DNA from 3 places in the Shewanella sp. Iso12 genome. Region 2 is predicted to be linked to each of the others. Evidence: predicted binding sites of a transcription regulator. Region 2 holds the regulator's gene; each other region holds the start of a gene.
What was found. Region 2 encodes LexA, which represses DNA repair genes until DNA is damaged. Its sites were predicted from a motif close to TACTGTATNNNNATACAGTA; they were not measured.

Region 1 (4,121 bases), on a different contig from region 2:
ATCCTGTTCAATGGTTTTTGGGCAGCGGCTGATGGCGGAAAGCCCTTGAAGCCCCCACCCCAATCCCATAATGGTTTCTCCGCCACCTGATGAATAACTCAGCTCTACGGCGGGCTTTAACTTGCCTCTGGCTGCGGGCGTATCTATGGGGATGGTATATGTTGCCGCACCTTGCTCACTAACCCGAAAAGAGCCACTTAAAGGGACGCTGGATGAAGCCAATACATTGTTTTGGGTGGCAATAGAGAGCAAAAAAAGGGAAATGGGGAGCCCGTACTTCATATAAAACACTCCATGTTTTAATTATTATCAATAGTCCCAAAAAACGGGTTAAGCCAACTTAAAGCAAACTTTTTATCATCCAAATAACCTACCACAAAAAAACAAAACATTAAAATAATTAACTTTTACATTACCAATTTTCAGGTATTACTCAGAAAGCTCAAAGAGTTAAGAAGGATACAAATAGAAACACTCACCAAGAAAACGCGAAAATTCAAAGAATATTTCCCATCAAACAAGTTAAATGCTTCTTATAAAACCATCACCACATCAAATCGATTTAAAATTTATTACAAAGATCTCAAAACGTAACTAAGTAGAGCCCATTCACTCTAATATAGAAATCTATTAAAAATAGATTTTGGTTTTTTAGAATTTGAAATTCGCAGAAATTCAACAGAAAGCTTGTATCGAGCTTATAATTACGTATATACAGTAAGACTTACACTGCGACAGTGGCAAGGTATCGCCAGCTATGCTTGTGAGTCGGAATACGCTGAAAACCTACTATAAAGAGCCCATATGGAACAGAAATGGAGCTTGTTTATCCCCTCGCTGAGTGCAAACCATCAATTGGGGATTAGAAAGCCAGATCCAACTGCTGCAGAGCTTCCTCTGCCGGTGAGTGGCTATCATCCTGGCTGACCAGCCCGGCAGCCACCCCCAGCAGACGGATGCCTCGGCCGTTGGCTCTTTGCAGTGCCTGGGTCAGCAATTCATCCAGCAGGCGCACAGATAACTCACTCGAGCGGGTTTCTATAGTGGTCTGTTTAAAGTCACTGAACTTGAGTTTGACTACCAGCTTATGAATTTGCCTGTCTTTGGCTCCGCGCTCCAGACGGCGGGCCAACTCCTGCACCAACTGTGGCATTACCTGGCGACACTGGGCCAGGGTATGAATATCCTCTGCCAGCGTGGTTTCTACCCCAACAGACTTGCGCTCTCGGTTGATGGTCAGTTCACGCTCGTCTATCCCCTGAGCCCTTTCATAAAGCAAGGTACCAAACTTTCCAAACCGCTGTTGTAACTTGGTCAGCGGCACCTTTTGCACATCCGCGCAGGTATGCAGCCCCATATCGGCCAGCTTCTGGGCGGTGACCTTACCGACGCCGGGGATCTTGATAAGCGGCAGGTTTTTTACAAACTCAGGCAGTGCCTGTGGCGTGACCACATACTGGCCGTTGGGCTTGTTGAGATCCGATGCCACCTTGGCGAGAAACTTGACCGGGGCGATACCTGCCGAAGCCGTCAGGCCGGTTTCTGCCAGGATATCGGCGCGAATAGCCTCGGCAATGAGGGTGGCCGAGCCTTGGTATAACGAGCTATCGGATACATCCAGGTAGGCTTCATCCAGCGACAGAGGTTCAATCAGTGAGGTATAGCGGGCGAAGATGGCCCGGATCTCTGCCGAGACTTCCTTATAGACAGACATGCGCCCGGGGATCAGCAGCAGCTCCGGGCAAAGCTTTAACGCATAGGCCGAGGCCATGGCTGAGCGAACGCCAAATTTACGCGCCTCATAATTGCAGGTGCTTATCACCCCGCGTCTGTCACTGCTGCCGCCGACGGCCAGAGGTCGGCCACGATATTCTGGAAAATCACGCATCTCCACTGCGGCAAAATAGCAGTCCATGTCGATATGTATGATCTTTCTCAAGCTTGCTTTCCGGATCTCAAAGGGCTCGGTCGAGCCGGACACAAACAGAGTACTGTATAAAAACACAGTTAACAAGCCAGGATAACGAAAAAGCAGATCAATCGAGAGCAAAAAAGGAGAGCCAGGGCTCTCCTTAATGGATTTAAAGCTCGTCTTAATCGATGCGGAACTGACCTATGTTGCGCCCCAGAGCCGTGGCCAACTGTTGGAATGCCTGCATCTGATGTGACAGCTCTTCGCTGGCGCTCAGGGATTCATCGGAGCGGCCACGAACATTTTCAATGTTGCAGGCCACTTCTTCGGCCACCACAGCCTGCTGGCCTATCGCCGCAGTGATCTCCATGGTTTGCAGCTGGATGGCATCCACTGCCGCGGTTATTTCTGTCAGTGCCCGCTCAACTTCCAGAGTCAGGCTTTGGCCCTGGTTGGCCTCCCTGACTCCGGCTTCCATCACCTGTTCGGCTTGTTGTGCCTGTTGCTGCAGAGTCTGGATAATACCCTGAATATTGGTCGTGGAGTCCTGAGTGCGGGATGCCAGGGTGCGCACCTCATCGGCCACAACCGCAAAGCCCCTTCCCTGCTCGCCGGCGCGAGCCGCTTCAATGGCGGCGTTGAGTGCCAGCAGATTGGTTTGTTCGGCAATGGCGCGGATCACACTGAGCACCTCGCCTATCTCCTCTGAGCTGCTTCTGAGCGCCCGAATAACCCCCGCAGCCTGGTTGACCTGAGTGGAAAGTGAGTGCATTCCCTGACTGGCCTGCTGCACCACATCTGCGCCGTTTCTGGACTGCAACAACGCCGTCTCGGAAAACTCGGCGGCTCGTTGGGCGCTGGTCGCCATCTCCTGGCTTGTGTGGGCCATTTCGGTAGCGGCTGTGGCCACTGAGGCAATTTCCTGTTTCTGGGCGCTGACAGAGGCCAGTGCGTTGTCACACACCTCAGCCGCGGCGGCAACACCATTATCCACCCGACCACTGAGTTCACGGGTTTCCAGCAACAGACTCTGCACCTTGGCGGCAAAACGGTTGAATGCCGCGCCGAGACGCCCAAGTTCATCGGCGCGGTTGATTTCAATGCGCCGTGACAAGTCGCCCTCACCCTCGGCGATATCTTCCATGGTGTGCAGCAGGCTATTGAGATTACGCCGAAACGGCAACATCATCAGGAAAACGGTTAACGCCACCAGTAAAATAATCCCCACTGAGACCAGGCTGGTTTGCCAAAGGCTTTGCTTCACCGGTGCCTGAAACACTTCATTGGGCAACATGAACCCCAAATACCAGCGCACCTTGGGATAATCACCGCGAATGGCAATGTAGCTCACCCGCTGCAACTCTCCCTGATAAGTGACTTCGGCAATACCGGCATCCCGGGTTTGCATTTCACGTTTCAGTTCACTAAAACCCTGATTGTCGCCGCTGAGATTGTCAATAACGGCCGCATCAGAGCCGGCGGGAAACCCCTGGTTAAAACCCGGGAAGTACACCAGCTTTCCCTGCTCCGTCATCAAAAACGCCTGGCCTTCGCCCCGGTATTTGATTGGCGCCAGCAGGTTTTTACCTATGGTATCGATGAGAATATCCATACCGCCTATGCCTATCAGGCGACCATTGGCATCCTTGACTACAGTCTTGACCGTGGCCGAGATTGAGCCGTCATTGGCATCCACGGCCGGGTCACCGACAAACAAACCATTTCTGTCTATCGCTTCCTGCCACCAGGGACGTTTGTTGGTGTAGTAGTCGGGATCGCCATCGTAACGGCCATTGAGATCAAAGTACTCGAAGGTATTGGCCGAGCCGAAGAACACCGACTTGATCTCCTTGTCCTGCTCGGAGAAAAAGTGGAAGTAATCCACCAGCTGTTGATAGCCGGGATCGAGACTGAGATCTGAGCCACGGCTATGGTATTTGGCAAACCAGTTATTGATGGCAGGGTTAGCAAAGACAGAGTGAATAATCTGCCCCTTGGCGTAGAAGTAATTGCCTATTTCATTGGCCTTGAGGGTGATCAGCGCCGATATGTCCTGATCTATGCGGGCACGGGTATCGTCGCTGCTACTCTTTACCATCACGGCGGCCACTATAGACAACAACAACGCCAGGGCACCGACGATAGCCAATACAAGTTGCAAACTGAGAGAACGTCTTATCTGCTCCATTGCGAGTCCTATTTGTTATAT
Region 2 (4,121 bases):
GTGATCTTGACCGTCAGGTCGGCATCACTGGGATCTTCCATGGCAATCAGCGTTTTGGTTGCGGGGATTGCCATCAGGATCAGGATTAAAAAGGGGATAAGCGTCCAGGCAATTTCTACCTTGGTACTTTCATGGAATTGGGACGCGACTGCCCCTTTGGACTTCCTATGGTTGATCATGGCGTAGATCATCACGCCGAATACGACCAAACCTATGGCGCAACAGATATAAAGAATGATCATGTGCAGGTGATACACCTTGCCACTGATCTCAGTTACCCCTTGAGTCATATTCAAGGGCATATCTGCCTGAGCGCCTGGAGACAACAAGCTGACGCACAACAAGGTCAGCAAAACACACAGCCATTGCTTCACAAGACATCTCCTCTGTCAATTGCATTCGCAACTACAAAGAAGAGTCACACAGTAAGTCTTTGCTCTATGCAAACTCTTCAGTTCCCAAAAAAGCAACGATGACTTCAAAGTGCGGCGGCGGTTTCACTTAGCTCTAGGTATACAGGTGGTGACCACTGTTGCACTTACCGCTGAATATACTCAGCATTTCCGGCGACGGCACCACTCGCTATGAATCGAAATGGGGCGGTCAACCTACGACGAATTGCATGGAGATAACACAATCGTTGTTCTTACATTACTTGTAGATTAAATATTGATCAAGATCACGATGTTTTCTAACTATATGAAAAAAAAGCGTCTGTTAATCCAGAGGTGAATTCTGTGTGAGTAGCAGAGCTGCGCGGTTTGCCGCCGATTGACAGGGGAAGGCATTGCACCAAAAAGGCACAGAAAAAAGGCCATCCCAGGGATGGCCTTTAAACACAATCAATGGATGGAGTGGGTAAGTTCGTTGAGGTGGTTATCCACCTCTTTCGCCTGCTGTCCCGTTTCCAACACTATGCCCATGGCTCTGGCGTTACGGGCGACCAGCTGCAATCGGCGGTTATCACGGGCATCCAGGCTGTCTATCCAACTGATCACTGCACTGGAGGTGCCGTTGGTCAGGGCTCTTTCCGTTGCCCACAAGGCTTCTACTTCATCCTTGGTGCGCACCAAGAGTACTCTATCCATTCTGACACCGGCCCTTGCTAAGGTTTCTTTGTAACCTATGCTGGCCGGGGCGTTAATCAAGACTATCCAGCGTCCCTGTTGACTCAATTGCGCCAATTGAGGGCAGAGGCGCAATAATTCCTGACGTCCCTGGCTATGGCTGGCCAAGCTGGAGATACCGGTATGTTGCCAAGGCTGATTGCCGGCAATACCGGTGTCTGTCCACAGGCCTGGGTGTCTTGGGGCGTTGCCAGTCATTATGCTCATAGCCAGTCTCCATTGCGTATTATCCCTACCGCCAGTCCTTCAATGGTCAATGGCTGGAAAGTCAGGTCGACTTTTATTGGGGAGTAAGCCTCGTTCTCGGCATGTAGATAAACCACATTACCTTTCTTTTCAAAGCGTTTCACAGTTACATCGTCTTCAACCCTGGCCACCACGACTTGACCGTTACGGGCTTCCTGTACCTTGTGAACCGCCAGGAGATCACCTTCGAGAATACCTATGTTCTTCATGCTGTCGCCGCGTACCCGTAGCAGAAAGTCGGCATTGGGGTGGAACATGCCAGGGTCGACCTGGTAATACTGCTCAACGTGTTCCTGAGCCAGTATGGGTTCACCGGCGGCAACCTGACCAATCAGGGGCAAGCCTGTTTCTGACTCCGCTTGTTCATCATGAGGCAGGCGAATACCACGAGAGGTGCCTGGCATGATCTCAATACAGCCTTTCTTGGCCAATGCCTTGAGGTGTTCCTCGGCGGCATTGGCGCTCTTGAAGCCCAGCCGGGTGGCAATTTCGGCCCGGGTTGGCGGCATGCCGGTGTCGGCTATATTGCGTTTAATCAGTTCCAGAATCTGTGCCTGGCGCGGTGTCAGTGGTCTCATGGTGATTCCTGTTTTTTCATACAGTACCTGTTAGTATATACAGTATTTTTATCAGTGCAAGTATTAACCAAAACTGAAACTTTTAGGGAGTGGCTAAGTAAGCCATTCGGTGCTTTGGTTTTAACGGCTTGGCCCATGCAGCATGGGGAGTTCAAGGCATTGGCCAGAGGAACTGCCGGGGCCGGTTCGCACCTTCCCTAGCTAAGGTTCAGGAAATTCTGGTATTCTATTGGGCTATTGATTGTGGCTCAGACACTGAAAAAAACATGTCCAAACAAGATTCATTCTGGTTTAAATCTCTTCGCTGGCTCCAAAGCAAGCTGGTGCATACCACTGTGGTGCCTCAGGATCCTTTCGCCGATTTGAACCTGGATCCGGCTAAGCCGATGGCCTATGTAATGAAGACGGAATCTGTCAGTGATATTGCGGCATTGGCGGAAGTCACCCGTAAGTTTGGTTTGCCTTGTCCTTATGAGGCACTCAAGGTTGATGATATTACCGTTCCCCGAGTCGTCTGCCTGGAAGGAGCCAAGCCCCTATTCGGCAAGCGCAAGAGCAACAAGCCATTTCTCAGCTGTTTCACTTCTCTGCTGAACCTGCATCAGGCCAATCCACAACTGGATATTCAATTGGTGCCAGTGAGCCTCTATTGGGGCCGCACTCCTGGTAAGGAAGATGACAGCATGCGTGCCGCCGTATTTGAGCGGGAAAATCCCACTTGGCTGCGCAAGTTTCTGATGATCCTGTTTCTGGGGCGCGACAACTTTGTGCAGTTTTCCAATGCCGTGTCGTTGCGGCTGATGGCCGATGAACATGGGACCGACAAGGCTATTGCCCATAAGTTGTCACGGGTGGCCAGGGTACATTTCCGCCGGCAACGCAAGGTGATGACAGGACCCGTGCTGCCCAACCGTCAGGCTCTGTTCAATGAGTTGCTGCGCTCGGAAACGCTGAAAAAGGCGATTAAAGAAGAGGCCGCTGCCAAGAAGATCCCCGAGGCCAGAGCCCGGGAGATGGCGGAAGAATATCTCGATGAGATTGCCGCCCACTATTCAGACAGCCTGGTGCGTATTGCCGAGCGGATCCTCACCTGGTTGTGGAACAAGCTCTACAAGGGGATCAACATCAAGGGCGCCGAGCAGATACGCCAGCTGCACCACGATGGCCATGAGATAGTTTATGTGCCTTGCCACCGCAGTCATATGGATTACCTGCTGCTCTCCTATATTCTCTATTTTCAGGGTATGGTTCCGCCCCACATAGCCGCCGGTATCAACTTGAACTTCTGGCCCGCCGGGCCCATGTTCCGCCGTGGTGGTGCTTTCTTCATCCGCCGCAGCTTCAACGGTAACAAGCTCTATACCGCTGTGTTCCGCGAGTATCTGGATCAGCTGTTTGCCAAAGGCTATTCGGTTGAATACTTCACCGAAGGTGGCCGCTCCCGTACCGGGCGGCTGTTGTCACCCAAGACAGGAATGCTGGCGATGACAGTCAACTCTGTGCTGCGAGGCATTGAACGGCCGGTGACTCTGGTGCCCGTGTACCTGGGCTACGACCATGTCATGGAAGTGGCCACTTACCACAAAGAACTCAGCGGCAAGAAGAAGCAGAAAGAATCTGTTTGGCAGGTGGTTGGCGCCTTGCGTAAGCTGGGCAATTTCGGTCAGGGTTATGTGAACTTTGGTGAGCCTGTGACGCTGCAGAATTTCCTCAGTGAAGCGGCGCCCAACTGGCGCGAAGAAGTGGCGGCCGATCCCGAGCAGAAACCCAGCTGGCTGACCCCGGCGGTTAATACTCTGGCCAATAGGGTGATGACTCATATCAACGATGCCGCAGCAGCCAGCGCCGTGACTCTTACCAGCCTGGTACTCTTGTCATCAGAGCAGAATGCGCTGGAGCGAAGCCAGTTGGAACGTCAGTTGGACTTGTATCTGGATCTGCTCAAGGAAGTGCCATATACCCAGTATACTTCTGTCGCTGAGGGCGACGGTAAGCAGTTGCTGCAACAAGGTCTGGAGCTGAATAAGTTCACGGTTCAGGAAGATGAACTGGGCGATATCATCTCAATCGACGAGTCGATCGCGGTAACCATGACTTACTATCGCAACAACATCATTCACCTGTTTATGGTGCCTTCTTTGCTGGCCAGCTGCCTGGTGCGCCTGGAGCA
Region 3 (4,121 bases), on a different contig from region 2:
TAAAGGGAGCCTGGCTGACTCGCTCAACTACTGGGTGACGCCCGGCTTCAATATGTATGCCCGGCTTATCGCTCAACTCCGGTTGGTTGTAGTTGAGGCTGTCGGCCCGCTCGGCAAAGTTGCTCAGTACATCCAACTCGGCCGCTGCCATGGCAAAAGCCTGCAACTCGCTGAGCTTGGGTAGCAGGAGATCGAACAGTTCGTCCCAAAGCTGTTTTTCCAGTGCCAGCGCCTTGCCCTGACTGGAAAGCACTTTCTCTTCATACTCTTTCAGCTCGGGGATGATATAGCGCTCGGTGTTTTTCAATGTCTGGCGTCTTTGATAGCTCAGGGGCACCAGTGCCGATTGTCCACGGGAAACTTCGATATAGTAGCCGTGTACCCGGTTGAAACCGACTTTCAGGGTGGCTATTCCCGTTTGTTCTTTTTCCCTGACTTCCAACTGTTGCAGATAGTCACTGGCGCCTTCACTGAGGCGGCGCCATTCATCCAGTTCGGCATGATAACCATCGCGGATCACGCCGCCATCACGAATGAGTACCGGCGGGTTGTCGACAATCGCCCGCTCCAGCAGCACGAGCTCTTCAGGGAATTCACTGAGCTGGCGTTTCAAACGGCCAAGCTCGGGGCTTTGGGTATTTGCCAATAGTTGCTGTAGTTGCGGCAACAGCGCCAGCGCTTGTCGCAGACGGGCAAAGTCTCTCGGGCGGGCGCTTCTCAGGGCCAGGCGCGCCATGATCCGCTCCACATCACCAAGCGCCTTGAGGTCATCATGCAACGGTTCGAACAGGCCGCTGGCAATCAACTCTGCCACCGCGGTTTGTCGCAGGCCTATCTGTTGATGATCTCTGAGTGGCTGATGGATCCAGCGCTGTAACATCCTACTGCCCATGGGGGTAGCGGTTGCATCCAGCACCGAAGCCAAAGTATTGTCCCGGCCACCGGCAAGGTTCACCGTCAGTTCCAGATTCCGACGGGTGGCGGCATCCAACACTATGCTGTCGCTCTGGTTAAAGCGGGTAATGGCATTGATATGGGGCAGGGCGGTGCGCTGGGTATCTTTGACATACTGCATCAGGCAGCCGGCGGCCTGCAGTGACAGCCTGGCGTCTGTTATGCCAAAACCACGCAGATCTTTGGTGCCAAACTGATCCAGCAACAATCGCATGCTGGTATCCAAGTCAAACTCCCACTCGGGACGACGGCGTTTGCCCTTGATGCCGGCGATCAGGCTTTGTTGGGAAAAGTCTTCGCTGTAGAGCAGCTCGGCCGGTTTGGTGCGTTGCAGCTCTGCCTCCAATGATTCAAGGGTGGCCAGCTCGGCAATCACAAAACGGCCGGAGGCCACATCCAAGGTGGCGTAGCCAAAACCGTTCTTGCCTTCGTAGACGGCGGCCAGCAAGTTATCCTGACGTTCTTGCAGCAGCGCTTCATCGGTGAGGGTTCCGGGAGTCACTATGCGCACCACTTTGCGCTCGACCGGCCCTTTGGACGTGGCCGGGTCACCAATCTGCTCACAGATGGCAACCGACTCACCGAGCTGCACCAGCTTGGCGAGATAACCTTCCACCGCATGATAGGGAATACCCGCCATAGGAATAGGATCGCCGCCACTCTTGCCCCTGGCCGTCAGTGAAATACCCAAGAGCTCGGAGGCTTTTTTGGCATCATCGTAAAACAGCTCGTAAAAGTCCCCCATGCGATAAAACAGCAGCATTTCGGCATGCTGCGCCTTCATCGACAGATACTGGCGCATCATCGGGGTGTGTTTTTCCAAATCCGGGTTATCCATAGGCGTGATCACTGCATTCATGGGAGCTTTCAGATGTTTCCTTGACTGTTTTTCCAAGAGCGGTTGCCCTTTCGACAATGGCGCCAATAGTATCAGTTATTCATCACTGAACCAGTCGTGGGCGGGTAAATTTTATGCTTTCGGTCACAAGTGATTGATCCGCAAGCGGCCTTTAAATAAATTATCACCAGCACTTGATACTGTATGATTGTACAGTATACTAGGTGGCAGATTGGTATTTACGCCAAAGCTCTTAAAAGGAGCGGCAACATAGATTTCAGGCGGCGCATTGCGCCGCAATCAAGAGGGAACAGGAATGAAAATAGATCCAAATAAAGAGAAGGCGCTGAACGCAGTTCTGGGACAGATAGAGAAGCAGTTCGGTAAAGGTTCTATCATGAAGCTGGGTGAAGACAGAACCATGGATGTCGAAACCATCTCTACCGGTTCGCTTTCTCTGGACGTGGCCCTGGGGGCTGGCGGTCTGCCAATGGGCCGTATTGTTGAGATCTATGGTCCTGAATCTTCTGGTAAAACAACCCTGACACTGGAAGTGATTGCCGCGGCGCAGCGTGAAGGTAAAGTGTGTGCCTTTATCGATGCCGAACACGCACTGGATCCTATCTACGCCAAGAAGCTGGGCGTGGATATCGATAACCTCCTGTGTTCTCAACCTGATACAGGTGAACAGGCGTTGGAGATCTGTGATGCGCTGACTCGCAGTGGCGCCGTCGATGTCATCATTGTTGACTCAGTGGCGGCGCTGACGCCCAAGGCTGAAATCGAAGGTGAAATCGGTGATTCCCACATGGGGCTGGCTGCCCGTATGATGAGCCAGGCAATGCGTAAGCTGGCCGGTAACCTCAAGCAGTCTAACACTCTGCTTATCTTCATCAACCAGATCCGGATGAAGATTGGGGTCATGTTCGGTAACCCAGAAACCACCACTGGTGGTAACGCCCTTAAGTTCTACGCTTCCGTTCGTCTCGATATCCGCCGTACAGGTGCTATCAAAGAGGGTGACGAGGTTGTTGGTAACGAAACTCGGGTTAAAGTGGTTAAGAACAAGATTGCCGCCCCCTTCAAACAAGCCGATTTCCAAATTCTCTATGGTCAGGGGATCAACCGTACCGGTGAGTTGGTTGACCTGGGCGTAGCCCACAAGCTGGTGGAAAAATCCGGCGCCTGGTACAGCTACAAAGGTGACAAGATAGGTCAAGGCCGCGCCAATGCCGGTAAGTTCCTCAAGGAAAATCCTGAAGTGGCTGCCGAAATCGAAGCGGCACTGCGCGCTAAACTGCTCAGCAAAGCAGAAGCGGCACCTGCCAGCGCCGAGACAGGTGAAGGCAATGTCGATCTGGAAACCGGAGAAGTCTTCTGAGCCAGTCGGTAATGGATGTTGCGGTCGCGCTATTGGCGCGCCGCGACTATGGCCGCGAGCAACTCAAGAGCCGCTTGCTGGACAAGGGCTTTGAGTCGCCGGAAGTTGAACAGACTTTGGATGGTCTGGAAGCCAAAGGTTTTATCGATGATCAGCGTTTCGCTGCAGCCTTGCTGCGCAGCCATATTGCCAAGGCCCACGGCCCGGGGAAAGTGCGTCAGGCACTGATGCAAAAGGGCTTAAATAAACAATGTATTGAGCAGGTTTTGGATGCCAGTGATTGTGACTGGTTTGCCTTGGCCCGTACGCGCGCGCTGAAGAAATTCGGTGATAGTCCCGCAGATGATATGAAAGAAAAAGCTCGTCGAATTCGTCACTTGATGGGGCAGGGCTTTAGTTATGATCAAGTGGCATATGCCCTTGAATATGACCCTTACGACTGACTTTTCCCTCTATCACAATTGCCCCTTCACAACTAAGCTTACCGCTGCTAAAGCATCCCAAACTGACCTTGTTTTACAAAACCCCAGCATTTACTTTCCTTGAGTTGCAGTCGTTGTTTGCATGCCAAAGTAACACTCAGCTGTTAACACTCCGTTCTGGCGCTTTTAGCTGACTTTATCTGTCCCGTTAAAACTTGCCGTAGCCTTCAGGGCTCCATCCCCTGAGTGATTCCGCGCCTGTGGCAAATGGTATTTGCTGACTCAGGTTATTGGGGGTCGGCTTATGCCGCTAACGCTCTCTGTACCTTGGCTGTATCAGGCGTCATACCCTGCGCAATCTAATTGGTATTCTGGCGCTGCATGCTTATAATGCTTGGCAAAAGAGCGCTTGAGTGGCCGGGCGACGCACGCCTTTAGACCACTTTTTATACATTATTCAGGCTTAAGCAACTCAGGACGATTTATGTACCAAACCACAGCAGCACTCAGAAGTGCTTTCCTGGAG

Region 1: dinB (DNA polymerase IV) is a predicted target of LexA. The motif match lies at 1,990-2,009, and genes of this name have one in related genera.
Region 3: recA (recombinase RecA) is a predicted target of LexA. The motif match lies at 1,991-2,010, and genes of this name have one in related genera.

Annotation. Positions count from the first base shown of each region.
Region 1 is NZ_JAAUHW010000009.1:91,010-95,130, forward strand. Features, by position in the region: gene HCX89_RS15160 (FG-GAP-like repeat-containing protein) at 1-282, opposite strand, end outside; gene dinB (DNA polymerase IV) at 863-1,939, opposite strand; gene HCX89_RS15170 (methyl-accepting chemotaxis protein) at 2,094-4,100, opposite strand.
Region 2 is NZ_JAAUHW010000010.1:45,544-49,664, forward strand. Features, by position in the region: partial or broken gene coxB (cytochrome c oxidase subunit II) at 1-353, opposite strand, end outside; gene HCX89_RS15940 (cell division inhibitor SulA) at 843-1,334, opposite strand; gene lexA (transcriptional repressor LexA) at 1,331-1,951, opposite strand; gene plsB (glycerol-3-phosphate 1-O-acyltransferase PlsB) at 2,218-4,121, shown strand, end outside.
Region 3 is NZ_JAAUHW010000002.1:217,729-221,849, forward strand. Features, by position in the region: gene mutS (DNA mismatch repair protein MutS) at 1-1,801, opposite strand, end outside; gene recA (recombinase RecA) at 2,109-3,173, shown strand; gene HCX89_RS04935 (regulatory protein RecX) at 3,185-3,616, shown strand; gene alaS (alanine--tRNA ligase) at 4,080-4,121, shown strand, end outside.